3 regions of the Streptomyces sp. NPDC126510 genome follow, and region 2 is predicted to be linked to each of the others. Evidence: riboswitches for the same ligand, from Rfam matches in the RefSeq annotation. Region 2 holds a riboswitch; each other region holds the start of a gene.
The links. A riboswitch is a leader RNA that binds a small molecule or an ion and turns the genes downstream of it on or off. The one in region 2 is predicted to bind cobalamin.

Region 1 (9,651 bases), on a different contig from region 2:
GGCGGTTCCGTGGTCGTGCCCATGCGAGTGGTCCTGGGTGTGGGTGTGCTCGTGCCGTTCGCTCACGTGGATCCCCTTCCGGTGCGCGCGGGAGTGGACGTACCCGTGCCGTGCCGCCATTATGTGCGTATGAGCGCACGCATGCACCTGTCACATGCGCACGATGAGCATCCGCGCAGTCCGGGCGAGGAGCAGTTCGCCCTCGCCGCGGAGGTCCTCGCCCTGCTGGGGGACCGGACCCGGCTCGCCCTGCTGCACGCGCTGACCGGGGGAGAGGCCGACGTCACGACGCTCACGGAGGCCTGCGGGGCGGCCAGGCCGGCCGTCAGCCAGCACCTGGCGCGGCTGCGTCTGGCGGGCCTGGTGAACACGCGGAAGGAGGGCCGCCGGGTGATCTACTCGCTGCGCGACGGCCACCTGCGCAGGCTGGTCGACGAGGCACTGAACGTGGCCGACCACCGGCTCAGCGACCGCCCCCTGCACGACTGAGCACGGCTCGCTCGGCAGCGCGCCGCGGCCCCGACGGGCAGGGATCGCTCCGCGGGGCGCCGCGGCCCCGACGAGCACGGATCGCTCCGTGGGGCGTCTCGGCGAGTACGCGCCCTCCGCGGCGCCGTCACGACGCGTCCCCGCGCTCCGCGGCGCCGTTCCGACGCGTACGCCCACTCAGTAACGCGCCGCCGTCCCGAGGTATTGCTCGGCGAAGGCGGCCGCCGCGGCGGGCGAGGTGAACAGGCGGCGCAGCCGGGCGAGCGCGGTGCCCGCGCGGAACGGATCGCCCGCCGCCGTGCCGTGGAACACCTCGGCCAGCCACTGCGAGAACTCCTGGTAGTCCCACACGCGCCGCAGGCACGCCTGCTCGTAGCCGGCCAGACCGCTGTCGTCACCGGTGGCCAGCCGGGTGACCAGGGCGTCGCCCAGCAGGAAGGCGCCGTGCAGGGCGAGGTTCAGGCCCTTGGCGGCGATGGGGGCGATCAGATGGGCCGCGTCGCCGACGAGGTGCAGCCGGCCGTGCACCATCGGCTCGACCACGTAGTCGTGCATGTCCAGCACGCGCTTCTCGATCAGCCGTCCTTCGGTCAGCGGGGGCACGCCCGCCGCCCCCAGCCGCTGCTGAAGCTCCGACCAGACCCGTTCGTGCGGCCAGTCGTCCGGAGTGTCGCCCGGCGGGCACTGGAGGTAGTAGCGGGTCACCTCCGGGCCGCGGGGCATCTGGCCGGCGAACCCGCGCGGGTGGCAGCCGAACAGCACGCGGTCGGCGGACGGCGGCGCCTCGGCGAGCAGGGCGAGCCAGCCGACGCCGTAGTCGTGCCGTGCGATCCGCACCCGCTCGGGAGGGAGCGAGGCACGGGTCGCTCCGCGTGCCCCGTCGCACCCGGCGACGAAGTCGCAGTGCACCACCCGGCGTTCACCCGTCTCGGGGCAGATGTACGACACCGACGGCCGGTCGCTGTCGAGGTCGTGCAGCTCCACGTCCCGGACGCCGAAGCGCATCTCGCCGCCGCGGACGTCGGCGTACTCGCGCACCAGGTCCGTCACCAGCAACGGCTGGGGGTAGACGAAGTGGTGACTGCCCGTCAGCTCGCCGTAGGGGAACCGGTAGCGCTCCCCGTCGAAGCGGAACTCGCACGCGGTGTGCAGTTCCGCGCGGTCCAGCAGGTTCCTGGCGAGGCCCCGCTTCTCCAGGCCCCGGACGGCCCATTCCTCGATCACCCCGGCGCGGGGCCGCTGTTCGATGAACTCACGGGTCTCCGTCTCCAGCACCAGACAGTCGACGGACGCGGCCCGCAGGATGTTCCCGACGGTCAGACCCGCCGGACCGGCGCCCACGACAACGACTGGGAAGCGTTGCGGGGCGCCGGAGTCGGAGGGCGCAGAGGCGTGGGTCATGCGCACATTATGGAGGCCGGTCTCAGTGGACCGGCACCTCCGTGACGGCCACCTCCTCGATGCTCAGCTCGATCTCTCCGGACAGGGAGGCCGAGGCCCGGGCCCAGTAGTAGATCGCCAGCGAGAACACCGCGACGACCAGGATGTCCCACCACAGTCCGAGGTGCCCCTGGCCGCCGAATCCGCCCTGCCAGGAGATGACGCCCATGCCCAGCAGGTAGACGGGCAGCCACTGGGCGGCCTTCCAGTCGAGCCGGGGAGCGTCGGGCAGGCCCTTGCTGGTGGCGTACCAGGCGTAGCCGCCGAGCAGGACGTAGCCGAGGACGATGGCCACGCCGAGCCGCCACAGGGTGTCCCAGGTGGACCAGTAGATGATGAGGTTGGCCACCACGAACGACAGCGGTGAGAGGACCTTCCCGCCGGGCAGGCGGTAGGGGCGTTCCCGGTGCGGCAGCCGGTCCGCGAACACGCCGTAGGCCAGCGGGGCGCCCGCGTACATCAGCACGCTCGCCGAGGTGATGAAGCTGACCAGCTGCTGCCAGCTCGGGAACGGCAGGAAGCAGACCACGCCCGTCACGAAGGACACGATCAGCCCGAACCACGGCACGCCGCGCGCGTCGGTGCGGACGAAGAGCTTCGGCGCGTAGCCGTTGCGGGCCAGTCCGTAGGAGACCCGGGACGTGGCCGTCGTGTAGATCAGTCCGGTGCCGCCCGGGGAGACCACCGCGTCCAGGTACAGCACCACGCTCAGCCAGCCGAGGCCCAGCAGGGTCGCGAGCCCCGCCCACGGGCCGCTGATGCCCGGGTAGTCGAGCTTGGTCCAGCCGTGCGCGAAGGAGCCCAGCGGCAGGGCGGCGATGAAGACGATCTGCAGCAGGACGTAGATGGCCGCCCCGATGGCGACCGAACCGATCGTCGCGCGCGGCAGGTCCCGTTGCGGGTCCCGGCTCTCGCCCGCCAGCTGGATCGCCTGCTCGAAGCCCAGCAGGGCGAAGATGATGCCGCTGGAACTGACGGCGCTCAGCACACCGTGGGCGCCGAACGGCGCGAAACCGTGCTCGGTGAAGTTGCCCGGGTGGAAGTTGCCCGCCGCGATGATGAAGATCGCGGCCAGCGGCACGGCCACCTTCCACCAGGTGGCGGCGCTGTTGGTGTGCGCCAGGATCCGCACTCCGAGGAAGTTGACGACGACGAACACGGCCATCAGGACGACCGCGACGACGAAGCCGCTCGTCGTCAGGGTCCCGTCCTTCGGGTGCTGGAAGCCCTGCGCCCAGTGCCAGTGCCCGGCGTAGCCGATCATGGCCTCGACCTCGATCGGTGCCACCGTCGCGGCCTGGAGCCAGGAGAACCAGCCGAAGGACATGCCGGCCAGTCCGCCGAACGCGTAGTGCGGATAACGGGCGGTGCCGCCGGCGACCGGGAACATGCCGCCGAGTTCCGCGTGCACCAGTGCCAGCAGCACGATCGCCACCGCACCGATGAGCCAGGACAGGATCGCCGCGGGGCCGGCCGCCACGACGGCCTTCTCGGCGCCGTACAACCAGCCCGAGCCGATGATGGAGCCGACCGAGGCCCACATGAGCCCGATCAGCCCGACATCCCGGCGCAGGCCGTCTCTTTCCATGAATTCAGGGGCCTCTCATAAATGAACTCGGAGAGTTCAGTGAGCAAGAGGCCTCAGATTAGGAATGGACTGCCCGGAGGCAGAAGAGGAGTTGTGCACGCTTGACCGGGCGCGGGAAACCTTGACCGACTGCGGGTATTTCCTGGAGAACGCTTCAGGATTCCTGTACGCGGTGATGAGGCAGCCGTGGGATCTCGATGGCCGGGCAGCGGTCCATCACCATCTCCAGGCCCGCCGAACGGGTCCGGTCGTACGCCGCCTCGTCGATCACGCCGAGCTGGAACCAGATGCCCTTCGCGCCCTTGGCGACCGCCTCGTCCGCGACGGCACCGGCGAGGTCGCTGTTCACGAACACGTCCACCACGTCCACGTCGAAGGGGATGTCCGCCAGGCTCGCGTACCCCTTCTCCCCGTGCACCGTCTCCGCTTTGGGGTGCACCGGCACAACGCGCTTGCCGAAACGCTGGAGCACGGCGGCGACGCCGTACGCGGCGCGCTGCCGGTTCGACGACAGGCCGACCACGGCCCAGGTGTCGCCTAGCCCGGTGAGGATCCTGCGGACCGTTGCCTCGTCGCCGTACACCGGCGGCCTCCTCCGAAGTCGTGAACGAGCTGCTCTCCGTTCAACCCGTTCAACGGCTCCGGGTGCGCGGTGATTCCCCGGACGGCCCCCGTGATAGCTTGCCGAGGCCAGTCGAACCCATGTACGTGGGTCAGGGAATCCGGTGCGAATCCGGAACTGACGCGCAGCGGTGAGGGGGACGGGCGGGGCCTCGGCCACTGGACTCCTCCGCGGACGTCCGGGAAGGCGCTCCGACCCGGGTGAACCCGAGTCCGAAGACCTGCTGGCGGCCCCCGCGGCCGCGCGCGGCGGGGGAGCACCGTACGACCGGGCTCCGCGATCGGGCCCTCGACGACTGAGGACTGGTTCCCGTGCCCCTCGCCCGACCCTCCCGTGCCGCCGTCCTGCTCACCACCGGCTCCCTGCTGCTGACCGGCTGTGGCGGGAGCGCGTCCACCGACGCGAACGCCGCCGTCACGCTCACCGACTGCGGACACGAGGTCCGCATTCCCGCCCCGCCGAGACACGCCGTGTCCCTCAACCAGGGCACCACCGAGATTCTGCTCTCCCTCGGGCTCGCCGACCGCCTCGCCGGCACGGCCACCTGGACCGACCCCGTGATGAAGGGACTGGAGAAGGCCAACGCGAGGGTGCCGCGCATCGCCGACGACAACCCGTCCTTCGAACGCGTCCTGGACACCGAGCCCGACTTCGTCGCCGCCTCCTTCGTCTCCACCCTCGGCAAAGGCGGCGTCGCCACCCGCGAGCAGTTCGAGAAGCTCGGCGTCCCCACCTACGTCTCCCCCTCCGACTGCGCCGGCAAGGACAACTCGGGCGGCGGCGACGGCGCACGCGACAAGCCCCTGGACATCGACACCGTCTACGGCGAAGTCCACGACCTCGCGACCGTGTTCGGCGTGAAGAAACGCGGCGACGCGCTCGTGGCCTCCCTTCAGCAGCGCATGAGGAAGGCCACGAAGGGCATCGACGCCTCCGACGTCACTCTCCTGTACTGGTTCGCGAACTCCGAATCGCCCTACATGGCGGGCTGTTGCGGAGCACCCGGCATCATCACCCGGGCCCTCGGAGCGAAGAACGTCCTCGACGACACGCACGAGGAGTGGCCCCAGGTCAACTGGGAGACGGTCGCCGACCGCGACCCCGACGTCCTCGTCATCGGCGACCTGACCCGCGAGTCCCAGACCGCCGAGTCGGCCGCGAAGAAGATCGCCTTCCTGGAGTCCAACCCGGTCACCAGGACCATGGACGCCGTTCGGCACAAGCGGTACGTGCTGCTCAGCGGGCAGGCCATGAACCCGACGATCCGCACCGTCGAGGGCGTGGAACAGGTGGCCGCCGGGCTGCGCCGGTTCGGGCTGGCGAAGTGACCGCCCGGGAGCAGGGGCCGGTGGCCGCCGGGCCCGGGCGCCGGGCCGGGCTCGCGCTGGGCCTGGCCGGGGCCGTCGCGCTCATGACCTCCCTCGCCGTCGCCATCACCATCGGTCCCGCCGACCTCGGCGTCGCCGACGTGTGGTCCGTCGTGGCGGCCCATCTCGGGCTCGGCAGCTCCGGGCTGACGCCGATCCGCGACGGGATCGTCTGGCAGCTGCGACTGCCGCGCACCCTGCTCGCCGCCGTGTGCGGGGCCGGACTGGCCGTGTGCGGGGCGGTGATGCAGTCCCTGCTGCGCAACCCGCTCGCCGACCCGTTCGTGCTCGGGGTGTCCTCGGGCGCCTCCACCGGCGCGGTCCTCGTCGTCGTGCTGGGCGTGGGCGGCGGCGCCCTCCCGGTGTCGGCGGGCGCGTTCCTCGGCGCCCTGCTGTCGTTCGCGCTGGTGCTCCTGCTCAGCCACACCCTCGGCGGCACCACCGACCGGGTCGTCCTCGCGGGCGTCGCCGCCATGCAGCTCTTCTCGGCGCTCACCTCCTTCATCGTGATGACCTCCGCCGACGCCGAGACGACCCGCGGCGTGCTGTTCTGGCTCCTCGGCTCGCTCGGCGGTTCCGGCTGGACCGACGTGTGGCTGTGTCTGGCCGCGCTGGCGGTGGCGCTGGTGGTGTGTCTGTCGTACGCCCGAACCCTCGACGCCTTCGCTTTCGGGCAGGACGCCGCCGCCGCGCTCGGAGTGTCCGTCGCCCGCACCCGCCTGGTCCTGCTGTGCGTCACGGCCCTGCTCACGGCGGCCCTGGTCAGCTCGGCCGGGGCGATCGGCTTCGTCGGACTGGTCCTGCCGCACGCCGCCCGGGCCCTGACCGGCCCCGGGCACGCACGACTGCTACCGGTCACCGCCCTCGCGGGAGCGGTGTTCCTGGTGTGGGTGGACACCCTGGCCCGTACCGTCCTCGATCCGCAGGAGGTTCCGGTGGGTGTCGTGACGTCGCTGATCGGGGTGCCGGCGTTCGTGGCGGTGCTGTACCGGACCCGGAGGGTGCGGTGAGCGGCGCGGGGGCGCCGACGGGCGCGGGGCTGCGGGCCGACCGGGTCAGCCGCCGTGCCGACGGGCGTCTCATCCTGGACGGCGTCGCCCTCGCGCCGGAGACCGGCTCCACGGTCGGTGTCCTCGGCCCCAACGGCTCCGGCAAGTCCACGCTGCTGAGGCTGCTGGCCGGGCTGCTGTCGCCGTCCTGCGGAGTCGTCACCCTCGACGGCACGCCCCTGGCCGACCTGCCCCGCCGCACGGTCGCTCGCCGCCTCGCGGTCGTCGAGCAACAGTCGGACACCCAGGTCGAGCTGACGGTCATGGACGTCGTGCGGCTCGGCCGCGTCCCGCACCGCCGCGCCTGGACGCCCTCCTCGGCCGAGGACGAGCGGGCGGTGCGAGCCGCTCTGGAGTGCACGGGTCTAGCCGACCGGGCCGGACGGCTGTGGCACACCCTCTCGGGCGGCGAACGCCAACGGGTGCAGATCGCCCGCGCGCTCGCCCAGGAACCCCGCGAGCTCCTTCTCGACGAGCCCACCAACCACCTCGACATCCACCACCAGCTCGACCTGCTCGCCCTGGTCACCGCCCTGCCCGTCACCACCGTCGTCGCCCTGCACGACCTCAACCTCGCGGCGATGTACTGCGATCGGGTCGTCGTGCTGTGCGCGGGGAGGGTGGTGACGGCGGGCCCCGCGGGAGACGTCCTCACCGCGGAGCTCATCGCCGAGGTGTACGGGGTGCGGGCCGCCGTCTCCCGGGAAGGACCCGAAGGGCGGCCTCATGTGCGGTTCCTCGGGACACTGGACTGACAGGAGCGGCCGCCCGCGCCAGAGGTGAGCCGATCGCGCCACGATGGCCGGAAAACGCCCGGCCTTCCTGCGCGGGCCCGTCCGCCCGCCTACGCTCGCCTCGTGCTGCGCATCATCGACGCCCGAACCCGTGAGCCGGTCGACGCCGCCCCGGCCCGCCGGGGCCTGACCCGCGTCCAGGTGCACGCGTCGGACTCCGGCACGACGAACCTGCGGGTGCTGCTCGTCGGAGACCTGCTCGTGAGGGCCCTGGAGCTCGGCGGCACCCCGGTCTGGGCACTGCTGACCGGCGGCGACCGGCAGGCGGAGCTGCGCGCGGAGGCCACGACACTCGGCATCCGCCCCTTCGAGGACAGCCCCGACGTCGGAGCCGGTCTGGGCGAGTCCCAGGTCGTCCATGTCGCCGCCGAGGGCGAGGCGGTACCCGACGGGGTGCGGATCGCAGTCGCACCGGTCGAGCCGGGCCCGCCGGACCACGGCGACCCCGCCGCCCTGCGCCTCGCCCTGATCGCCCGGCACCACAGCGCCCCGGTCCGGCTGGAGCCCGCCGGACTCGACGAGGCCGGCGCCACCCTCGCCCGCTGGCGCGCCGCGGTCGCCCGCTGGGCGCGACAGCCCTCACGGCCCGTCCCCGACGACGTACGGGAGCGGCTGCGCGAAGCCTGGGACGCCGACCTGGACGTGCCGGGGGTGCTGGAGGTCCTGCGCCAGGTCGAGACCGAGCCGGAACTGGCGGACGGCGCCCGCTTCGAGACATACGCCTACGCCGACCGGCTCCTCGGCGTCGACCTCACCCGTGACCTGGGATCGCCGTCATGATCGCCCGCAGCAACGCCGGCCCGCTGCGCCGCCTGATCGTGCTGCGGCACGCCAAGTCGGCCTGGCCCCTGGATGTCGCCGACCACGAACGCCCCCTCGCCCCGCGCGGCCGCCGGGACGCCCCCGCGGCGGGACGGGCCCTGGCCGAGGCCGACCTCCTGCCGGACCTCGCACTGTGCTCCACCGCCGTCCGCGCCCGCCGGACCTGGGACCTGGCCGCGGCAGAGTGGGGCACACCCCCGCCGGTCCGGCACGACCGGCGCCTGTACGCCGCCGGCCCGTCCGGCCTGCTGGCCGTGGTGCAGGAGGTGCCCGCCGAGGTGGAGACACTGCTGCTGATCGGGCACAACCCAGGGCTGGAGGAACTGGTCCTGGCCCTCGCCGGCGACGGCCTCGACGACACCCTGGAGCAGGTCCGCACGAAATTCCCCACCTCTGCCATCGCCGTCCTGTCCTGGCACGGCACGACCTGGCAGGCGCTGTCCCCCGGCGTCGCGCTGCTCACGTCCGTGACCGTGCCCCGGGGCGCGAAGCACTAGCCCGGGCCCCGCACGGGCATGGGGCCTTTCCGGTGATGTGTGACGGGCTCGCGCTGCGCACACGTCCCGCGGCGGGTATGGCGTCTGAGTCGAACGCCTTGCCGACCCATGAGGAGACCAGTCATGCACGCAGTGATCCGGCGGTACGAAGGGGTGACCGACCCGGCTGAGGCGGGTCGCCGGGTGAACGAGGAGTTCCTGCCGCTCGTCCGCCAGGTCCAGGGGTTCGTGGCCTACTACTTCGTCGATGCCGGCGGCGGGGTGATGCTGTCCGCCGGTGTGTTCCAGGACCGGGCCGGCGCCGAGGAGTCGACCGAGAGGGCGGGCGGTTTCGTCCGGGACCGGCTCGCCGAACTGCTGCCCAACCCGCCCCAGGTCACGGCCGGCGAGGTCGTGGCCCACACGTAGCGGAGGTCTCGGCCGGTCCGGCCGGCCTGAGGTGCCGGGGGCCCGCTCTCCCGGGCCCCCGAGAGGCAGCCGCCCCCTCGGAACGCCCTCGACCGCGCGATTAGGCTGGCCGGATGCAGGACGAATACCGCACGGTGGCCGGTGCCGGGGTGCACGAGACCGAGGTCAACCGCTCCCGCTTCCTGTGCGCCCTCGCCCCGGCGGCCACCGAGCAGGAAGCGCAGGACTTCATCGCCTCGGTCCGCAAGGATCACGCGGACGCCAACCACAACTGCTGGGCCTACGTCATCGGCGCCGACGCCTCCGTCCAGAAGGCGAGCGACGACGGCGAACCCGGGGGCACCGCAGGCGTCCCCATGCTCCAGATGCTGCTGCGCCGCGACATGCGGTACGTCGTCGCCGTCGTCACCCGCTACTTCGGCGGGGTCAAACTCGGAGCGGGCGGACTCATCCGCGCGTACGGCGGGGCGGTCGGCGAGGCCCTGGACGCTCTCGGCACCCGCACCCGCCGCAGGTTCCGGCTGGCCACGGTCACCGTGGACCACCAGCGGGCCGGCAAGCTGGAGAACGACCTG
Region 2 (9,651 bases):
TCTCCGCGTCGGGCTCGGCCCACAGTCCGCGCTCTGCGGCCTCCAGCAGCCGCTCGGTGATGCCGCGCAGAGCCCAGGGGTTGGACTTCTTCATGAAGTCCCGGTTCTCCGGGTCGAAGACGTACTCGGCGCTGAGCTTCTCGTACATCCAGTCGTCCACGACCCCGGCCGTGGCGTCGTACCCGAACAGGTAGTCCACCGTCGCCGCCATCTCGAAGGCGCCCTTGTAGCCGTGCCGCCGCATGGCCGCCATCCAGCGCGGGTTGACCACCCGGGCGCGGAACACGCGGTGCGTCTCCTCGCCGAGCGTGCGGGTCTTCACCTGGTCGGGGGTGGCCGAGTCGCCGACGTACGCCTCGGGGCTCTCGCCCGTCAGGTGCCGCACCATGGCGACCATGCCGCCGTGGTACTGGAAGTAGTCGTCGGCGTCGACCAGGTCGTGCTCACGGGTGTCGACGTTCTTCGCGGCCACCGCGATCCGCTTGAACGCCGTCTCCATGTCCCCGCGCGCGGCTCGCCCGTCGAGTCCCCGCCCGTAGGCGTAGCCGCCCCACACCGCGTACACCTCGGCGAGGTCCGCGTCCGAGCGCCAGTTGCGGGCGTCGATCAGCGGCAGCAGACCGGCCCCGTACGCCCCCGGCTTGGAGCCGAAGATGCGGGCCGTGGCCCGGCGGCGGTCGCCGTGCTCGGCGGTGTCCTGGTCGGCGTGGGCCCGGACGTAGTTGGACTCGGCCGGCTCGTCCAGTTCGGCGACCGTGCGGACCGCGTCGTCGATCAGTCCCACCACGTGCGGGAACGCGTCCCGGAAGAAGCCCGAGATGCGGACCGTCACGTCGATGCGCGGCCGGCCGAGCTCCGCCGGGGGGATCACCTCGAAACCGGTCACGCGCCGCGAGGCGTCGTCCCACACCGGCCGGCAGCCCAGCAGCGCCAGGATCTCGGCGATGTCGTCGCCCTGGGTGCGCATCGCCGAGGTGCCCCACACGGTCAGGCCGACGGACTTCGGGTACTCACCGGTGTCCTGCAGATACCGCTGCACCAGCGAGTTCGCGAGCGACTGCCCGACCTCCCAGCTCAGCCGGGACGGGATGGCCTTGGGGTCGACGGAGTAGAAGTTGCGGCCCGTCGGCAGGACGTTGACGAGCCCGCGGGTCGGCGAGCCGGACGGACCGGCCGGGACGTAACCGCCGTTCAGGGCCCGCAGGATGTGCCCGATCTCGTCGGTGGTCTTCTCCAGCCGGGGCACGACCTCGGAACAGGCGAACTCCAGCACCGCGACCGCCTCGGGCAGTTCGGTGCCGAGGACCTCCCGGACCAGGGGCGCGCTCTCGGCGACCGCCCAGCCGCGCTCCTCCATGCCCTCCGCGATCCGCCGGCACAGCTGCTCCAGCAGGTCGATCGCGTCGGCGGCGCTGCGTGCCGGGCCGTCCACCAGGTCCGTCAGCTCCACGGGCACCTTCACCGGAGCGCCCGGCTCGGCCAGCAGCTCCTTCTCCACCAGCCCGAAGTGCCGCGCCAGCGACGCCCTGAGGCCCGGCAGCGCGTTGGCCTGTCCGCCCCACACCTGCGAGGCGCGCAGCACGGCCAGCACGAGGTTGACGCGCGGCTCGCCGACCGGACCGCCGCCCAGGATGTGCAGGCCGTCGCGGATCTGCACGTCCTTGATCTCGCACAGGTAGCCGTCGATGTGCATGACGAACTCGTCGAACTCCGCGTCGTCCGGCTGTTCGTCGACGTGCAGGTCGTGGTGGAGTTCGGCGGCCTTGACCAGCGTCCAGATCTGGGCGCGCACGGTCGGGGCCTTCGTCGGGTCCAGGTCGGAGACGAGCGCGTACTCGTCGAGGAGCTGCTCCAGCTTGGCCAGGTCGCCGTAGGTGTCGGCGCGGGCCATCGGCGGCACGAGGTGGTCGACGACCGTGGCGTGCCCGCGCCGCTTGGCCTGGGTGCCCTCGCCCGGGTCGTTGACGATGAACGGGTAGACCAGCGGCAGGTCCCCGAGGACCGCGTCCGGGGCGCAGCCCCCGCCGAGCCCGAGCCCCTTGCCCGGCAGCCACTCCATCGTGCCGTGCTTGCCCATGTGGACGATGGCGTCGGCGCCGAAACTGTTCTCCAGCCACCGGTAGGCCGCCATGTAGTGGTGGGACGGCGGCATGTCCGGGTCGTGGTAGATCGCGATCGGGTTCTCGCCGAAGCCGCGCGGCGGCTGGATCATCACGACGACGTTCCCGAACTGCAGGGACGCCAGCACGATGTCGTCCCCGTCGACGTAGAGGCTGCCCGGCGGCTCGCCCCACGCTTCGGTCATGGCGTCCTTCAGCTCCGGGTCGAGCTTCTCGAACCAGGCCCGGTAGTCCGCCAGCGGCACCCGCGCGGGCGCGGCGGCCAGCTGCTCCTCCGTCAGCCACTCCACGTCGTGCCCGCCGGCGTTGATGAGCCGGTGGATCAGCTCGTCACCCTCGTCCGGATGCCCCTCGACGACGTACCCGGCGTCCCGCAGCGCGTCCAGCACCCGCACCGCCGAGGCCGGGGTGTCGAGCCCGACCGCGTTGCCGACCCGCGAGTGCTTGGTCGGGTAGGCGGTGAAGACCAGCGCGAGCTTCTTCTCGGCGTTGTCCTTGTGCCTCAGCCGCGCGTGCCGTACGGCGATGCCGGCGACGCGTCCCGCACGCTCCGGGTCGGCGACGTAGACGGGCACGTCGGCCATATCGTCGTCGACCCGCTCCTTGAAGGAGAACGGCACGGTGATGAGCCGCCCGTCGAACTCCGGGATCGCCACCTGCATCGCGGCGTCCATGGGGGAGAGGGCGGCGTCCGAGTCCGCCCAGGCCTGCCGCGAGGACGTCAGGCACAGGCCCTGCAGCACGGGGATGTCCAGCTCGGCGAGGGCGCCGATGTCCCAGGCCTCCTCGTCACCGCCCGCCGAGGCCTGCGAGGCGTGGGTGCCGCCCGCGGCGAGGACGGTCGCGACCAGGGCGTCCGCCTGTCCGAGGATCTCGTACAGTCCCGCGTCCGCGCCGCGCAGCGAACCGCAGTACACGGGCAGCGCGTTGGCGCCGCGCGCCTCGATGGCGTCGCACAGGGTGTCGACGAAGGCGGTGTTGCCGCTCAGTTCGTGGGCCCGGTAGAAGAGCACGCCGACGGTCGGACGGCCCTCCACCCGGGCGCGCTCGCCGTGGACTCCGTACTCCGGCATCTTCCGCGGCTCGACGAACCCCTCGCCCGTCAGCAGCACGGTGTCCGAGAGGAAGCGGGCGAGTTCGGTGAGGTTCTCCGGCCCGCCCTCCACGAGGTACTTCAGCGCCTCGGCCACGACACCGGCCGGGACGGACGACTCGGCCATCAGCTCCGCGTCCGGCACGGCCTCGCCGCCGAGCAGCACGGTGGGGACGCCGGAGGCCTTCAGCGCGGCGAGACCGTCCTCCCAGGCCCGCTTGCCGCCGAGCAGCCGGACGACGGCGACGGACGCCCCGTCCAGCAGCGCCGGCAGCTCCTCCCGGACGTCCACGCGGGTCGGGTTGCCGATCCGGTAGTCGGCACCGGAGGCGGCCCGGGCCGCCAGCAGGTCCGTGTCGGCGGTCGACAACAACAACACAGTGCTCATGCGGGTGCTCCCGGTGGAATGAAGGGCAGTCCTTGCGGCGCGCCGGACTCGATGAGCCGCCACAGCGCGTCGGTGTCCGCGTGCTGTTCGATCAGGTCGCCGAGCCGGTCGAGCTGCTCCTCGCGCAGCGCGGCGAACGAGGTGTCCGGCGCGGGCACGAAACGGCGGCCCGCGGCGGCCGCCACCTCGCGCAGAAAGGCCCGCCGGAAGCCGTCCGACTCCAGTGAGCCGTGCCAGTGCGTGCCCCAGGTCTGGCCGACCCGGCAGCCGTCCAGGAAGGGTTCTCCGCCGATGACGTCGGCGACCCCGTGGTGGATCTCGTAACCCTCGACCCGCTCGCCGAGGGCCTCGCCCTGCGGCCGGGTGAGGGTCTTCTCGCGGGCGAACCGCACCCGCACGGGCAGGATCCCGAGCCCGTCGACGCGACCCCTGCGGCTCTCCACGTCGTCCTCGATGCGCTCGCCGAGGATCTGGAAGCCGCCGCAGATGCCGAGCACGGGCCGCTGCTCGGCGGCCCTGCGGACCAGCGCCTCGGCGAGGCCCCGCTCACGCAGCCACTCCAGCGCCCGGACCGTCCCGCGGGTGCCCGGCACGACGACGAGGTCGGCGTCGGACAGTTCCTCCGGCCGGTCCACGAACCGCACCACGACGCCCGGTTCGGCGGCCAGCGCGTCCACGTCGGTGAAGTTCGACATGAGCGGCACGGCACAGACCGCGACGCGCAGCACGTCCTCGCCCACGGGCGGGGCGACGACGGACTCCCGCACGGTCCCGCGCAGCGAGACCCTGAGGCCGTCCTCCTCGTCGATCCCGAGCCCGTGCCGGAACGGCAGCACACCGTAGGTCCGCCGACCCGTGAGCCCGTGCAGCATCTCCAGACCCGGCTCCAGCAGGGAGACGTCCCCGCGGAACTTGTTGACGAGGAACCCGGCGACACAGGCCTGGTCCTCGGGCGACAGCAGGGCCACCGTCCCGAAGAACGAGGCGAACACACCGCCCCGGTCGATGTCGCCGACGACGAGCACGGGCAGCCCGGCGTTACGGGCGATCCCCATGTTCACGATGTCCGTCCGCCGCAGATTGATCTCGGCGGGAGAACCGGCCCCCTCACAGATCACCGCGTCATACGTGCCCCGCAACTGCTCCAGGCAGTCCAGCACCGTCCCGAGCAGCCGCTGTTGCCGGCCGCCGTGGTAGCCGCGCGCACTCATCTCCCCGACCGGCTTGCCCAGCAGCACGACCTGGCTGCTCTGCTCGCCACCGGGCTTGAGCAGGACGGGGTTCATCAGCGCGGTCGGCTCGACGCGGCAGGCCTGCGCCTGCATGGCCTGTGCCCGCCCGATCTCGGCCCCCTCCGTCGTCACGAAGGAGTTCAGGGACATGTTCTGCGCCTTGAAGGGCGCGACCTTGACGCCTTGGCGCACCAGCCACCGGCAGATCCCGGCGGTCACGACGCTCTTGCCGGCGTCGCTGGTCGTCCCGGCGACAAGAAGCCCACCGCTCATGTCAGTTCCCCCTTTTCGTTGACCGCGCGCTCATCAGCAACCGCGCACCGGCGCACACCCCGAGCGCGAGCCACGTGACGCGCTGCGACAGCCGCACGGCCCGTTCGACGTCGTGTGTGCCGACGGCCCGCCCCCGCGTGTTCAGCACGGGCCGGTGCTCCACCCGTCCGCCGTACGAGAGCGTCCCGCCGAGCCGCACCCGGAGCGCCCCCGCGAACGAGGCCTCCACGGGCCCGGCGTTGGGACTCGGATGCTCGGCCGCATCGGCCCGCCAGGCCCGCACGGCCCCCCGCGGATCCGGCCCGGCCAGGGCGGCGAGCACGGCGGTCAGCCGCGCCCCCGGCCACCCGGCGAGGTCGTCCAGACGCGCGGAGGCCCACCCGTAGCGGCGGTAGCGGGCCGACTTGTGCCCGACCATGGCGTCCAGGGTGTTGACGGCCCGGAACCCGAGCAGCCCCGGCACCCCGCCGACGGCGCCCCACACCAGCGCCCCCACCACCGCGTCGGAGGTGTTCTCGGCGACCGACTCGACCACGGCGCGGGCCATGCCGTCGGCGTCGAGGGCCTGTGGATCCCGGCCGCACAGGTGCGGCAGCCGCGCCCGGGCCGCCTCGACGTCCCCGGCCTCCAGGGCACGCCCGATGGTCCGCGCCTCCCGGGCGAGTGAAGTCCCCCCGACGACGGCCCAGGTGGCGGCTGCGGTCAGCGCGACGGACGCGACGGGGGACGTCCGCACGGCACGCGCGGCGACGGACCCGAGGGCGACGGCCCCTCCGGCACACGCGGCGGTGTGCAGCGCGCCCCACCCGCGGTGGTCCCGCCACAACACCCGTTCCACGGCACCCGCGGCCCGTCCGAACGCGGCGACCGGATGCCCCCGGCGAGGATCACCGAGCAGCAGGTCACCGATCAGACCGGCGGCGGCGCCGTACGCGAAGACGCGACCGGCACCCATGGGCTCAACCGGCCAGGAGGGCGGGCAGGGGTGGGGTGCTGAACCTCGATCGGCAGCCGCGCATGGCGATATGTGTCCTCACTCAGGGTGTCCACGCCCTGGTTCGACGAGACCGGCGGTGAGAGTTCCTGGCTCCCGGGGATTGCTACCCCGGTGACAGTGGCGGGACCGCGCCGGACTCGCACCGGCTTCCTCTCCTGCCGCCGTAACTGGCCTCGGCAGTCCACCATGGCCGGGAACCGCCGTCAACTTGCCGTTGACCTGCGCGGGGAGAGTGTGGAGAACCCCACATCGCCCCTGCCCTCGCACGACGACCGGGCGGCACGGGACCGAAGTCCCGTGCCGCCCGGTGGACACGACGTGCGGTCGGTCGGGCCCTCAGGCCACGATCAGATAGATCCCGTACCCCACGGCCGCCGCACACGCCGCGAAGCACGCGTACGCGCCGGTGACGGCGAGCCCCGCGGAGCCGCCCTGCGCCGCCGCCCGCTCGCGGCGCGACAGGCCGGTGATGCCGAGGGTGAACAGGCCGACGAGGGCCACGGTGACCACGAGGCTGACACCGAAGACGGAGCCGAGGGCCGCCCAGTCGATCTTCATATCGGAGACTCTTCCTTGTAACCGGTGGCGGGTCAGACCGTGGTGGTCGTGGTCGGCGTGCGCTCGGCGGTGGCCTGCGACGGGAACGAGGGGACCGGGTCCTCCGGCGCGGCGGCCGTGCCACCCGCCGGCGGCGGCGTCACCGCGGCGATCGCCGTGGTCACCACACCGGCCGGCTCCGCCTCGACGGTGTCCTCGGTGTCGCAGACGTTGGTGTGGTCGACGACCTCACGCCGCGAGAGCTTCCAGATCGCCGCGCTGGAGGCGACGAGGAAGACGGCCACCACGGCGGTGCCCCAGCTGCCGAAGCCGGTGACGTACTCGGCGAGAGCACCCACCAGGGCCGCGGCCGGCAGCGTCAGACCCCAGGCGACGAACATCCGCGTCGCGGTGGACCAGCGGACCACACCGCCCCTGCGGCCGAGCCCGGCACCCATCACCGAGCCGGACACGGAGTGCGTCGTGGAGAGGGAGAAACCGAGGTGCGAGGAGGCCAGGATGACCGTGGCCGCGGAGGTCTGGGCGGCGAAGCCCTGCTGCGGCTGGAGGTCGGTCAGTCCCTTGCCCATGGTGCGGATGATGCGCCAGCCGCCCAGGTAGGTGCCGAGCGCGATGGCGAGACCCGCCGAGAGGATGACCCACATGGGCGGGTCGGAGTCGGGGGCGACGGCGCCGCCGGCGACCAGGGCGAGGGTGATGACACCCATCGTCTTCTGCGCGTCGTTGGTGCCGTGGGCCAGGGAGACCAGGCCCGCGGAGGCGATCTGGCCGGCCCGGTAGCCCTTCTTGGACGCGTTGCCGTCGGCCTTGCTGCCGAGGGAGTAGGTCAGCCGCGTGGCGAGCATCGCCGCGATGCCCGCGACCAGCGGGGCGGCGATCGCCGGGATCAGCACCTTGGTGACCAGCACGTCCCCGTGCACCGCGCCGACGCCCGCCGAGGCGATCGTGGCGCCGATCAGACCGCCCATGAGGGCGTGGGAGGAGCTGGAGGGCAGACCGACCAGCCAGGTCAGCAGGTTCCAGAGGATCGCGCCGACCAGGGCGGCGAAGATGACCTCGGGACGGATGCCGGCCTCGTCGACGAGGCCTTTGGAGATCGTGTTGGCGACTTCGACGGACAGGAAGGCGCCGACCAGGTTGAGGACCGCGGACATGGCCACCGCAACCTTGGGCCGCATGGCGCCCGTGGAAATGGTGGTGGCCATCGCGTTCGCGGTGTCGTGGAAACCGTTCGTGAAATCGAACGCGAGTGCGGTTACCACCACAATCGCGAGGATCAGCGAGAAGCTTTCCATTTACCCAGGCAATCGTTCGAGGTTGTTGGCTCGATGAACGTAGGGAACCTGGGTGAACGGAAGATGAACTGGGAGGGGCGCAGGGGTGACCGCAATAGGGGGTCGGCATTCCGCCACGGAACGGCCTCCCGGGGCCCCGCGGACCGGCCACCGCGGGCGGACCGCTTCAGTCGTTCGAGTGGCCCGTCGGAGAGGTTCCGGTCACACGTCGGGGTGCCGCCGCCGTTGTGTACGAAGTCCCCGCTTCCGCGGCGCTTCGAAGCGCCGCCTGGCAGGATCGCGGCATGGCTGAGCAGCGAGGCGACGAACGGCGCACGGCGGACGTGCGGGGGAGCGCGGCGGATGTGCGGGCGAGTGCGGGGGAGCCGCACCGGGGGGCCGCGCGCCCCGAGGAGGCCCGCGCCTGGGACGACCTCGTCACGACGGCCCGCCGGACGGTCACGGACGGACTCGTCGTCGGTACGTCCGGCAACGTCTCGGTGCGCGTCGGGGACACCGTCCTGGTCACGCCCTCCGGCGTCCCCTACGACCGGCTGACGCCGGAGGACGTGACCGGCGTCGACCTCGACGGCCGGCAGGTCCTCGGCACCCTCGTCCCGACCAGCGAGCTGCCCATGCACCTCGCCGTCTACCGCACGACCGACGCGCTGGCCGTCGTCCACACCCACGCCGTGCACGCCACGGCCGTCTCGACACTCGTGACCGAGCTTCCGCCGATCCACTACATGACCGCCGCGCTCGGCGGCCCCGTCCGGGTCGCCCCGTACGCCCCGTACGGCAGCGACGAGTTGGCCGAGAACATGCTCCGGGCCCTCGCCGGCCGTTCCGGGTGCCTCCTCCGGAACCACGGCACCCTCACCCACGCCGGCACCCTCGCCCAGGCCTACGACCGCACCGCCCAGCTGGAGTGGATGTGCCGCCTGTGGCTCACCGCCTCCTCGGTGCCCGGCCTGGCCCCGAGCCTGCTGTCCCCGGAGCAGCTGACGGAGGCGGGGGAGCGCCTGCGCGGTTACGGCCAGCGCGGCTGAGCCGTTCCCGCGCCCGCCGCGGACCTCACTCCCCGGCTCCCTCCCACTGGTCGCCCGCGCCGTCCGCCGGGACACTGGAGCCGTGCGCACTGCCAGAGCGACGGCCGCTGCCGTCACCGCCGTGATCGGGGCCGGTGCCGCCGCGGTGGCCGCCGGCCGGCTCGCCAGCGACGCCGCGCTCAAGGCGCCCCCCGGCAGGCCCCTGCCCACCGAACCCCGGCTCACCGTGCACGGCACCGCCGCCGGGCAGATCCGCCTCACCCGTGACCTCGCCGCCCTGCGCCCCGGCCGCTACGGCCTCTCCGGCGACGGCTCCCACGCCGTCGTCGGCCCCGTCCTGACCGGCGCCCAGACCCCCGCCGACACCGTCGTGCGCCGCCTGGAGAGCGTCACGCACGGCACGCTGAAATCCGGGGACAAGGTGTGGCTCACGCCGAACGTGTACGTCGGCGATCCCGGCACCGCCCTCGGACTCGCACACGCCGACGTCGACGTCCCCGGCGAACTCGGCGCCCTGCCCGCGTGGTTCGTGCCGGGCAAGCGGAGCACCTGGGTGATCGCCGTGCACGGCCTGGGCACCACCCGGGAACTCGCCCTGAACATCATGGGATTCCTGCACCGCGGCCACTTCCCGGTGCTCGCCCTCGCCTACCGCGGCGACCTGGGC
Region 3 (9,651 bases), on a different contig from region 2:
CTGAAGCCGCCGCGGTAGCCCTCGTCGTCGATGTAGCAGGGCGAGGGGGTCACCATCACGAGCGCCCCGATCCGCTCCGGCGCGGCCTGCGCCGCCAGCACTCCGACCATGGCACTGACCGAGTGCCCCACGAACACCGCCTGCCGCAGGTCCAGCTCCTCGCAGACGTCGACCACGTCGGCGGCGTACCCCTGGAGCGAGGAGTACCGCTCCTCGCTCCACGCCGCGAGGTCCGAGCCGCCGGAGCCGACGTAGTCGAACAGCACCACCCGGTAGCGCTCGGCCAGCGCCGGTACCACCAGCCGCCACATGTTCTGGTCGCAGCCGAACCCGTGTGCCAGGAGCAGCACCGGCGCGCCGTCGGGGCCGATGACGTTGACGTTGTTCCTGCGGCGGATGTCCATGCGGCCATGCTCCCACCCCGGCCGGAGCCGTCCGACGGCGGCCCTGCGCACCACCCCTTCGCGACCGCGAAGTCAGCCCAGGTAGAGCGGCACCCTGGAGGCCAGGTCACCGAGCCCGGCCTGCTCCGCCCCGGTCGGCACGCGCCGCCCGGTGCCGATCAGCAGTGCGTCCACATCGGTGAAGGAGTCCGGGAACGGGCTCCCCGCGATCCGCTCCAGCATCTCCCGGGACCGGACGAGCCCCTCCGCGGGCGGCGGCTGCGCGCCCGGCAGGTGGGCGATCAGGTCGAGGTGGTGCAGCGTCCACTCCAGGACATAGGTGGAGAGGAAGTCGCCCACGGTGAGGATCTCGTCACGGGTGCCGACCCGGCCGGCCGGGTCGGCGAGCAGGGCCGCACGCCCGGCGGCGGAGCCCACGTCGTCCAGGTGGAACTTCAGCAGACCCGGATCCTCGTACGCGGCGGCCAGCCGGACGGTCAGCGCGTCGAGCGGGTCGTCACCGGTCGGCGGGGTGCCGGAGACGTCCCAGTACGTCAGCGCGTCACGGGTCGGTTCCCGGTCGGAGGGGGTGGCCAGGGTGATCAGGACGTCCTGGGCGTCCACGATCAGGTGGCACACCAGGTCCCGCACCAGCCAGCCCGTGCAGCCGGAGGGCCGCCCGAAGTCCTCGTCGGAGAGGTCGGCCACCGCCGCGCGCAATGCCGTCCAGGTGCGGGAGAAGAGATCCACCTCGGCAACGTAGTGCCGCGCGGCGGCACCGGACAAGCGCGTTTCGGCCGGCGCCGCGCCACGGCGGGAGGCCTGCCCGCGCCGGGACGGGCCGTGCTCACCGCCGCGGGACTCTCACCCGCCCGACGCCCCCAACCACCCTCCCGCGAGCACGGCGAGCTCGTCCGGTGTACGCGGACCCCGCTCCGTTTCGGTCAACAGCCCCTGGGACCGCAGAAGTTCCGTCACCGCGGCGCCCCACGGCAGACGCAGCCCCGCCTCCCGCAGGAGATCCGTGCGGGCCAGTGCCGTGGCCGCGGGCCCGGTGCGGACACCGGACGGCGTGAGGAGCGCCGCGTCGTCGGCCCAGCGCAGGGCGAGATCGACGTCGTGGGTGGCCATCACGACCGTGGTGCCGGCGGCACGGAGCCCGTCGAGGGTGGTGAGGAGCCGCTCCTGGCCGTCGGGGTCGAGTCCGGCCGTGGGCTCGTCCAGGACGAGGACGCGCGGTCGCATGGCGACCGCACCCGCGATGGCCGTGCGTTTGCGCTGTCCGTAGGACAGCAGATGGGTCGGCCGGTCGGCCAGGGCCGCGATGTCCAGCGCGGCGAGCGCCTCCGCCACCCGCGCCCGTACCTGCGTGTCGTCCAGGCCGAGGTTCAGCGGCCCGAACGAGACGTCCTGCTCGACGGACGCGGCGAACAGCTGGTCGTCGGGGTCCTGCACCACCAGCTGCACGGTCGTCCGCAGCCGGGTCAGCCCCCTGCGGTCGTACGCCACGGGCTGACCCTCGACCGTCAGCCGCCCCTCGTGCGGCTTCAGCCCGCCGCTGAGCAGTCGCATCAGCGTGGTCTTGCCGCTGCCGTTGCGGCCGAGCAGCGCCAGCGCGCGGCCCTCGCGGATCTCGAAGTCGAGGCCGCTGAGCACGGTCGGGCCGTCCTCGTAGGCGAAGGACGCGCCCCGCAGGGCGACGAGGGCGGGCTCGCTCATGTCAGCGGCCTTTCCAGTACGAGGGTGAGGACGGCCAGCGCGACGAGCAGCGCGCAACTGGCCGCCGTGAAGCGGACGGAGACCCGGGCCTCGGGCACCAGGACCCGCAGGGTGCCGTCGTAGCCGCGTCCGGCGAGCCCGGCCTGGAGCCGGCCGGCCCGGTCGAAGGCCCGGACGAACGCGGTGGCGCCGAGCCCGGCCAGGGAACGCCACTGAGCGCCCCGGCCGGTGTGCCCGAGCCGGGCCGCCTGGGCCTCCCTGATGCGCCGCATCGAGTCCAGCAGCAGGAAGCTCATCCGGTACGTCACGAGCGCGACGTCGACGACCGCCGCGGGAATCCCGGCCCGGACCAGTCGGGGCAGCAGGTCGGACATGGGCGTGGTGAAGGCGAACAGCAGCACGCCCAGGGAGGCCGCCGAGGTCCGCAGCAGCAACTCCCCGGCCCGCACCGGCCCGTCGTCGGCGAGGGAGGCGAACCCGCCTGGCCCGCCCACCTGGACGAGCAGCGTCAGCGCGCCGGTCACACAGAAGCCCAGCGGCACCCGGTAGGCCCGCCACAACCGCCGTCCGGGCACACCGGCCGGCCCCAGCAGCACCGCCAGTGCCGTCAGGAGGACCAGGGCGGCGCCCGGCCAGGGCGGCAGGGAGATCGCGAGCACGGTGAGACCGAGCCCGAGCACGGCCTTGTCCACGGGATGGCGGCGGCGCCAGCGACTGCTGTGCGCCGCCGCGTCGATCGGCAGCACCCGGGCTCAGTCCCGTTCCGCGGTGGACTTCCCGGCGGCGCCGGGAAGCGCGCTGTCGGCCTCCCGCTCCAGCGCCCGCTGCTCGCCCTGCCTGCGGCCCCGGCGCAGGCCGAAGTAGTAGGCGAGGACACCGGCGCCGAGGGCCGCCTGGAGGGAGAACAGGGCCGACTCGATCTCGCCGGACGGTGGCTCGTACAGCGGTGAGAACCACGGCTCGTAGTCCGGCTTGAGTTCGGTGATCGCCGTCTCGGCCTGGCCGTCGGAGCCCGTGAACGGCTCCTTCTTGTGGTCGCCGAGGCCGAGGGCCAAGGGCAGCACCGCGAGCGCCACCACGACGAACAGCAGCACCAGGTTGATCTTCGTGTTCCTGCTCATCGGGCCACCGCCTCCGTCTCGGTCCTGGTCTGCCTCTCGGCGAGGAGCACGCCCAGCCGGGTCAGTTCGCCCTTGCTGGACTGCACCAGCAGGCGCATCACGAGCACGGTCAGCAGGCCCTCGCTCACCGCGAGCGGGATCTGCGTGACGGCGAAGATGGCACCGAACTTGCCGAGCGCGCCCAGGAATCCGCTGCCCGGGTCGGGAAACGCGAGGGCCAGCTGCACGCTGGTGACGCAGTACGTGGACAGGTCGGCGACGAACGCGCCGGAGAACACCGCCACCATCAGCGGCGCGTTGGCGCGCCGCAGCAGCTTGTAGACGGCGTATCCGGCCCAGGGGCCGGCGATCGCCATGGAGAAGACGTTGGCGCCGAGCGTGGTCAGGCCGCCGTGTGCGAGCAGCAGCGCCTGGAAGAGCAGGGTGATGGTGCCCAGCACCGCCATGATGGGCGGCCGGAACAGGATGGCTCCCAGGCCCGTGCCGGTGGGGTGCGAGCAACTGCCGGTCACGGACGGCAGTTTCAGGGCGGACAGGACGAACGTGAAGGCGCCGGAGGCACCGAGGAGCAGTGTGCTCTCGGGGTGCTCGCGCACTTCACGGGTGAGCGACCGGACCCCGTGGACGACGAACGGCGCCGACGCGACGCCCCAGGCGACCGCGTGCGCCGGAGGAAGGAAACCCTCGGCTATGTGCATGGCTCAGCAGACCCTCTCCAGCACCTCGTGGATGGTTGACGCGCCTTGGCCGGTCTCCTGGCTGACGGGTACCACCGCCCGGACTCCGCCTTCCCGGGTCGCAAGGACCCAGTGGCTGCCCGTGAGGGCCGGAGCCGGACTTCCCGATTCACAGTGGCGAGGGCCGCACCGGCATCACACCGGATTTCCCGTTCACCAAGGCCTGGTGACAATAAGGCCGGGATAAGGGCGATGACAAGCCACCCAAGGGGCGCGCGAGGGGGCGCCCGTTCGCATACCGGCGCATCCCCGGCTGGTCCAAGCGATCCGCGCACGTGCCGCCGCGCGACGTCCGGGCCGTGTCAGTCGTCGTCCCCGCCGTCGTCGCTCTCCCCGTCGTCCCCGGCCTGGCCCGGCTTCTCCGGCTCCGGCTGCTGCGGGCCGCCGTCGACCGCTTCCTCCGTCGGAGTGGCGGCACCCGGCGCGGAGGCGGACGGCGTCGGGGAAGGGGGCGGCGTTGACGGAGTGACATCGGCCACGGTGCCGGTGGCGGGCGTGTCGGCGGCACCCGGTCCGGCCGCCGGGTCGGCCTGCGGATCGGAGGAATCGGGCGTGGCGGATTCGGTGGACGGCGTGGCGGCGGGGCTGCTCGCGCTCGGGGACGCGTCGGGTTCCGTGCCCTCCGCGGTCGTGTCGGGCGAGAACCAGCGCATGCCGATGAGCATCGCGGCGACGAAGAGGGCCGCGGCGGCGGCCGTCGCGGCCAGCTTCGACCGGTTGCCATGACCGCCGCGCGAGCGGCCCGAACGCCCCGCCTGGGCCGCCCGGGCGGCGGTGCGGTGGCCCGTGGTGGCGGGCAGCGCGTAGGTGGTCGGGCTGCCGGTCTCGGCGGTCGCGTACGGTCCCGGCCCGGCGGGCATCGCGCGGGACGCGGTGTTCGGCCGCGGCGGCGGCGAGACCTCCGGCAGCGGCTCGGGCAGGCCCCGCCAGGCGCCCTGGGCGAACCACTCGGCGGCCTGCTGCGCGGTGGGACGGTCCTCGGGCTGTTTGGCGAGCAGACCGAGGAGATAGCTCTCGAACGCCGGCGGAAGATTGGCGACACCGAGCTCGCGCGGCGGCACCGGAGCCGAGTCGAGGTGCTGGTGGAGCAGGGCGACCGCGGTGTCGGCCTCGAACGGCGGGCGCCCGCTGAGGAGCTGGTAGAGCACGCAGCCCAGGGAGTACATGTCGGAGGCGGGCCCCGCGGGCTTGCCCAGGGCCCGCTCGGGCGCGAGGTAGAGGCCGGTGCCGATGATCTGGCCGGTGGCGGTGAGCGCCGCGCCGGGGTCGTCGAGGAACCGCGCGATGCCGAAGTCCCCGATCTTGAGCGTGCCGCCCGCGTCCAGCAGCAGGTTGGCCGGTTTGACGTCCCGGTGCACGATGCCCTGCGCGTGCGCGGCGGCGAGCCCCGCGGACGCCTGCGCGGCGAGCAGGGCCACCCGCTCGGCGGGCAGCGCGCCGGAGCCGGTCAGCACCCCGGCGAGACTGTCGCCCTCGACCAGTTCCATCACCAGATACAGCCGGTTGTCGAACTCACCGAAGTCCAGCACACCGACCACGTTGGGGTGGTTGAGCCGTCCGGCGGTCTGAGCCTCCAGACGGAACCGGGAGGCCGCCGTGGCGTCGGTGTCCTGGGGCAGCAGCAGCTTGAGGGCCACTGCTCTGGCGAGCGTCTCGTCGTACGCACGCCAGACCTCTCCCATTCCACCGCGCCCGATCTCCACATCCAGCCGGTAGCGGCCCGCTAGCAGCACTCGTCCTCGTCTCACGCATAGGGGAAGGTCGTCGCCGCAGGCCGAACTCCCCGCTGCTGCGCGGGGATTGATGGGGGTGCCGCAGCCGACCCAGGATACTGGCGCGGCATGACCGCCGATCTCCGCAGCGGTGTCCTCGCACGGTCCGGCAGGGAAATCCCGGAGCGAAAGAGTCGCACGCCGGGGTGACACTCACGGCGCCCGGTCGCCCCGGAAGGCCGGCACGGTGTCAGACCGCCGCGCCCGTCCCCTTCTCCCGGTGCGGCAACAGGGCCACCGCCAGGGCCGGTACGGCCGCCAGGGCCAGCCACGGCACGGCGGTCGGCAGGCCCAGGTCGAGCAGGAAGCCGGTGGCCGCGCTGCCGGCCAGGACGATCAGGCCCGAGACGGACGACAGCGCACCCGTGTAGAGCCCGAGCCGGCCCTCCTCGGCGAGGTCGGGCACCCAGGCGCGGGCGGCGGGCACGACCAGCATCTGCCCCACGGTGAGCAAGATCACGAAGCCCGCGGCCGGGAGCAGCCCGGCCGTGCCCGTCCAGCCGGCGGGCCGGGCCGCGGCCACCACCGCGAAGCCGGACGCGATCAGCAGCAGCCCCGCGGTCATGGAGCGGCGCAGATCCAGCCGGTCGCCCGCCCAGCGGGTCACCGGCAGCTGGGTGAACACCACCAGCACCGAGGACAGCGCGAAGAGCCAGGACAACGGCGCCTGGGAGCCCGCCGCGCGCTGCACCTCGTCCGGCAGGGCCAGATACAGCTGGTTGTAGGCGAGCAGATAGGTGCCGTACGCACAGCACAGGGCGAGGAAGCGGCGGTCGCGCAGCAGGGTGCGGACCCCGCCCCGCTCCCGGACGCGGACCCGGCCGGGGATGTGCTGCGGCATCAGCCACAGGTGCCCGGCGAGGACGAGCACGAAGACGCCGGCCCCGGCCAGACACGCGGTGCGGAAGTCGACGCCGAGCAGCAGCGCGCCGAGCAACGGCCCCACGAAAGCACCCACCTGGCCCGCCACGCTGAACAGGGCGAGGACCCGGGTGCGCGGGCCGTGCCCGTCCTCCTCCCACACGACCGCCTGGCGGGCCACCTCGGACTCCACGGCGGGGGAGAAGAGCGCCGCGGCGAAACCGATCACCAGCACCGCACCGATCACGGCCCCGCTCGTCTCCGCGAAGCCGAGCCACGCGAACCCGGCGATCCGCAGGACGCAGCCCGCCAGTACGACCGGCCGCACCCCGAACCGGTCGACGAGTAGGCCGCCGACCACGAACAGCCCCTGCTGGCTGAAGGTACGCAGCCCGAGCACGAACCCGACCAGCCACCCCGCCATGCCGATCGCGGTGCCGAGATGCTCGGCGAGGAACGGCAGGACGGCGTAGAAGCCGATGTTGAAGGCGAGCTGGGTGAGGATCAGCAGCCGCGGCAGCGGCGACAGGCGTCTGATGAGACGCCAGGTGCTGTCGCGGCTTCCGGCGTGGATCGTACGGGGGGCCTTGCGGGCGGGCACCCGGGAGACGGGGTCGGTCATCGTTCGACTGTCTGTGAGGCGGACACGGGCGTCAGAAGGTCGTCGGGGCGATCCGGGTGCCGTCGCGGGGCCGGCACGTCCCGGTCCACGGGTGGCGCGACGGGACTCGCGGGCCGTGTGCGCCGCCGCCGCAGCCGTACCCCGCCCGCGGCCGTCACCGCGAGCGCCCCGAGCAGGGCGAGTGCGGCGGCCGGGAAGAGGACGGCCCACGGGGCCCGTTCGGCGTAGGGCTGGTTCTCGGCGAGCAGCAGGCCCCACTCGGGGGAGGGCGGCTGGGCGCCCAGGCCGAGGAAGCCGAGCGCGGCGAGGCTCAGCGCGACGCCCGGGAGCCGGAGCAGGGCGTGCCGGGCGACCGGGGGCACGACGGCGGGCAGCAGCTCGTGCCGGAGCAGGTACCAGCGGCTTGCGCCCAGCGCCCGGGTGGCGACCAGATGGGTCGTCGCACGCTCCTGCCGCAGCAGCGAGGAGGTGTGCGTGGCGAGCGGGGTCCAGGCCACGACGGCCACGGCGAGCGCGGGCGTCCAGGGCCCGCTCCCGGCGATGCCCGTGACGAGCAGCCCGGCCAGTACGGGCGGTACGGCACTGAGCGTGTCGGCCAGCGGCCCGGACAGCCGCGGCAGCAGCCCCAGCAGCAGCCCGGCCACGAGGGCGGCGGCGCTCACCGCGAGGGCGGTGCCGAGGGTGGTCACCGCCCCGTGGGAGATCCGGGCGAGGACGTCCCGGCCGAGCGCGTCCGTGCCGAAGGGGTGCTCCGGGGAGGGGGCTTGAAGCCGGGCGAGTGTGTCCAGGGCGAGCGGGTCGCGGGGAAGACCGGCCCCGATGACGGCGGCCAGCAGCCCTCCGTACAGCAGCGGGAGCGTCCGGGCTGCGGGGGGCCGGGGCCGGTGCAGGGACTGCAGGGCGCCGTCGCGCAGCGCCGGTCCGATCAGCAGCCGGGTGGCGGTCCGGGCGAGGAGCCCCGCGGCCGCCGCGAGCAGGACGAGGGCGAGTGTGCCGGTCTGCAGGGCGGGCAGGTCCTGGGCGAGTGCGGCGTGCAGGGTGAGCCGGCCGAGGCCCGGGATGTCGAAGACCTGCTCGACGGCGACCGATCCACCGGTCAGCCCGACCACGAACAGCCCCAGGTTCGGCAGCAGTCCGGGCACGCAGCGACGCACCGCCTGCCGGGCCAGCGACCTGGGCGGAACACCGCGCGCCGCGGCCGCCATGGCCCAGGGTTCCGCGAAAGCGCCGGGCAGCAGGTCGTCGAGCATCCGGCCCAGGACCGCGCCGGCGGGCAGGCCGAGGGCGAGCGAGGGCAGCACCATCCACTGCGGGCCGTACCAGCCCAGCGCGGGCAGCCAGCCCAGCTGCACGGCGATCACCGAGGCCAGCACCGAGGCGACCAGGAACTCGGGCAGCGAGGCCAGCACGGCCGTCACCGTCCCGCCGGGACGACGCGCACCGAGACGGCCCCGCGCGCCCAGCCGGAGGGTGGGGGCGCAGACGGCGGCGGTGGTACCCGCGGCGACCACCAGGGCCCCCGACATCAGCAGCAGCGAGACGCCGAGCGCCTGCACGACGCCCGGCAGCACCGGGGCGCCGGACACCCAGGACGATCCCGCGTCTCCGCGCAGCAGGCCGCCCAGCCAGCGGCCGAGCAGGACCCACGGCCCGTCTACCAGGCCGAGTTCGGCGCGGATCGCGCGCAGGGTCTCCGGTGCCGGATCGCGCTCCGCGGAGCGGGCCTTGAGGACGGTCAGCGCCGGGTCGGTGCGCGCCAGCCACGGAAGCAGGCCGATCGCGCCCACCAGGGCGGCCGTCAGCACGGCCCGCCATGCCAGCGTCGGGCCACCGCCCCGCGCGAGGACGCGCAGGGCGGTCGGACCCCGGGTCGGGAGGGAGGTCTCGGTGTTCAGGGCCGCGTCCCCACGCCGACGAACTCACGCTCGTACGGGTCGAGTCGAGCGCCCCGCACGGACGCCCGGACCCCTGTGACGGCCTTCAGATGCACCAGCGGGATCACCGCGTCGGTACCCAGGATCGCGGCCTCCGCCTTCATGGCGGCGTCCTGCCGCTTCGCGGGGTCGGACTCGGCCCGGGCGGTCGCGACGAGCCGGTCGACGTCCCGGTCGCACAGGAACGCCAGGTTGTAGGAGCCGTCGCAGGTGAAGTCGCTGTCGAGCACGGTGACCGGGTCGCCGGTGTCCGTCATCATGTTGCGGGCGACGACGGCGGCGTCGAACTTCCCGTCCAGCAGATCCCCTTCGAGGCGCGCGTACGTCCGCACCTCCAGCTTCACCTCGAACCCGGCCTTCTCCAGCTGCTGTTGCAGCACCTGGGCGGTCTCCGCCAGTTCGGGCCGGTCGTTGTAGCTGGCGATGGTGATGCTCTTGCCGTCGGGGTCGGTGGCCGCGGCCCGCCCGGACGGCTGGAGGCGCTTGCCCGCGGCCCAGGTCA

Region 1: another riboswitch for cobalamin. It lies ahead of ABTX60_RS31035 (ABC transporter substrate-binding protein); the one in region 2 lies ahead of ABTX60_RS03695 (cobalamin biosynthesis protein).
Region 3: another riboswitch for cobalamin. It lies ahead of ABTX60_RS21400 (energy-coupling factor ABC transporter permease); the one in region 2 lies ahead of ABTX60_RS03695 (cobalamin biosynthesis protein).

The regions. Positions count from the first base shown of each region.
Region 1 covers NZ_JBEORR010000026.1:43,015-52,665, reverse strand. The annotation lists gene ABTX60_RS31060 (cation diffusion facilitator family transporter) at 1-66, opposite strand, end outside; gene ABTX60_RS31055 (ArsR/SmtB family transcription factor) at 130-489, shown strand; gene ABTX60_RS31050 (4-hydroxybenzoate 3-monooxygenase) at 667-1,890, opposite strand; gene ABTX60_RS31045 (APC family permease) at 1,913-3,517, opposite strand; gene ABTX60_RS31040 (CoA-binding protein) at 3,672-4,100, opposite strand; cobalamin riboswitch at 4,207-4,367, shown strand; gene ABTX60_RS31035 (ABC transporter substrate-binding protein) at 4,451-5,467, shown strand; gene ABTX60_RS31030 (FecCD family ABC transporter permease) at 5,551-6,516, shown strand; gene ABTX60_RS31025 (ABC transporter ATP-binding protein) at 6,513-7,310, shown strand; gene ABTX60_RS31020 (hypothetical protein) at 7,413-8,129, shown strand; gene ABTX60_RS31015 (SixA phosphatase family protein) at 8,126-8,668, shown strand; gene ABTX60_RS31010 (hypothetical protein) at 8,792-9,076, shown strand; gene ABTX60_RS31005 (YigZ family protein) at 9,190-9,651, shown strand, end outside.
Region 2 covers NZ_JBEORR010000002.1:386,228-395,878, forward strand. The annotation lists gene cobN (cobaltochelatase subunit CobN) at 1-3,601, opposite strand, end outside; gene ABTX60_RS03690 (cobyric acid synthase) at 3,598-5,106, opposite strand; gene ABTX60_RS03695 (cobalamin biosynthesis protein) at 5,108-6,061, opposite strand; cobalamin riboswitch at 6,162-6,304, opposite strand; gene ABTX60_RS03700 (hypothetical protein) at 6,440-6,661, opposite strand; gene ABTX60_RS03705 (inorganic phosphate transporter) at 6,694-7,956, opposite strand; gene ABTX60_RS03710 (class II aldolase/adducin family protein) at 8,241-8,984, shown strand; gene ABTX60_RS03715 (alpha/beta hydrolase) at 9,067-9,651, shown strand, end outside.
Region 3 covers NZ_JBEORR010000014.1:88,338-97,988, reverse strand. The annotation lists gene ABTX60_RS21425 (alpha/beta fold hydrolase) at 1-404, opposite strand, end outside; gene ABTX60_RS21420 (maleylpyruvate isomerase N-terminal domain-containing protein) at 477-1,133, opposite strand; gene ABTX60_RS21415 (energy-coupling factor ABC transporter ATP-binding protein) at 1,248-2,102, opposite strand; gene cbiQ (cobalt ECF transporter T component CbiQ) at 2,099-2,848, opposite strand; gene ABTX60_RS21405 (energy-coupling factor ABC transporter substrate-binding protein) at 2,855-3,223, opposite strand; gene ABTX60_RS21400 (energy-coupling factor ABC transporter permease) at 3,220-3,921, opposite strand; cobalamin riboswitch at 3,952-4,136, opposite strand; gene ABTX60_RS21395 (serine/threonine-protein kinase) at 4,263-5,708, opposite strand; gene ABTX60_RS21390 (MDR family MFS transporter) at 5,923-7,215, opposite strand; gene ABTX60_RS21385 (ABC transporter permease subunit) at 7,212-9,020, opposite strand; gene ABTX60_RS21380 (ABC transporter substrate-binding protein) at 9,107-9,651, opposite strand, start outside.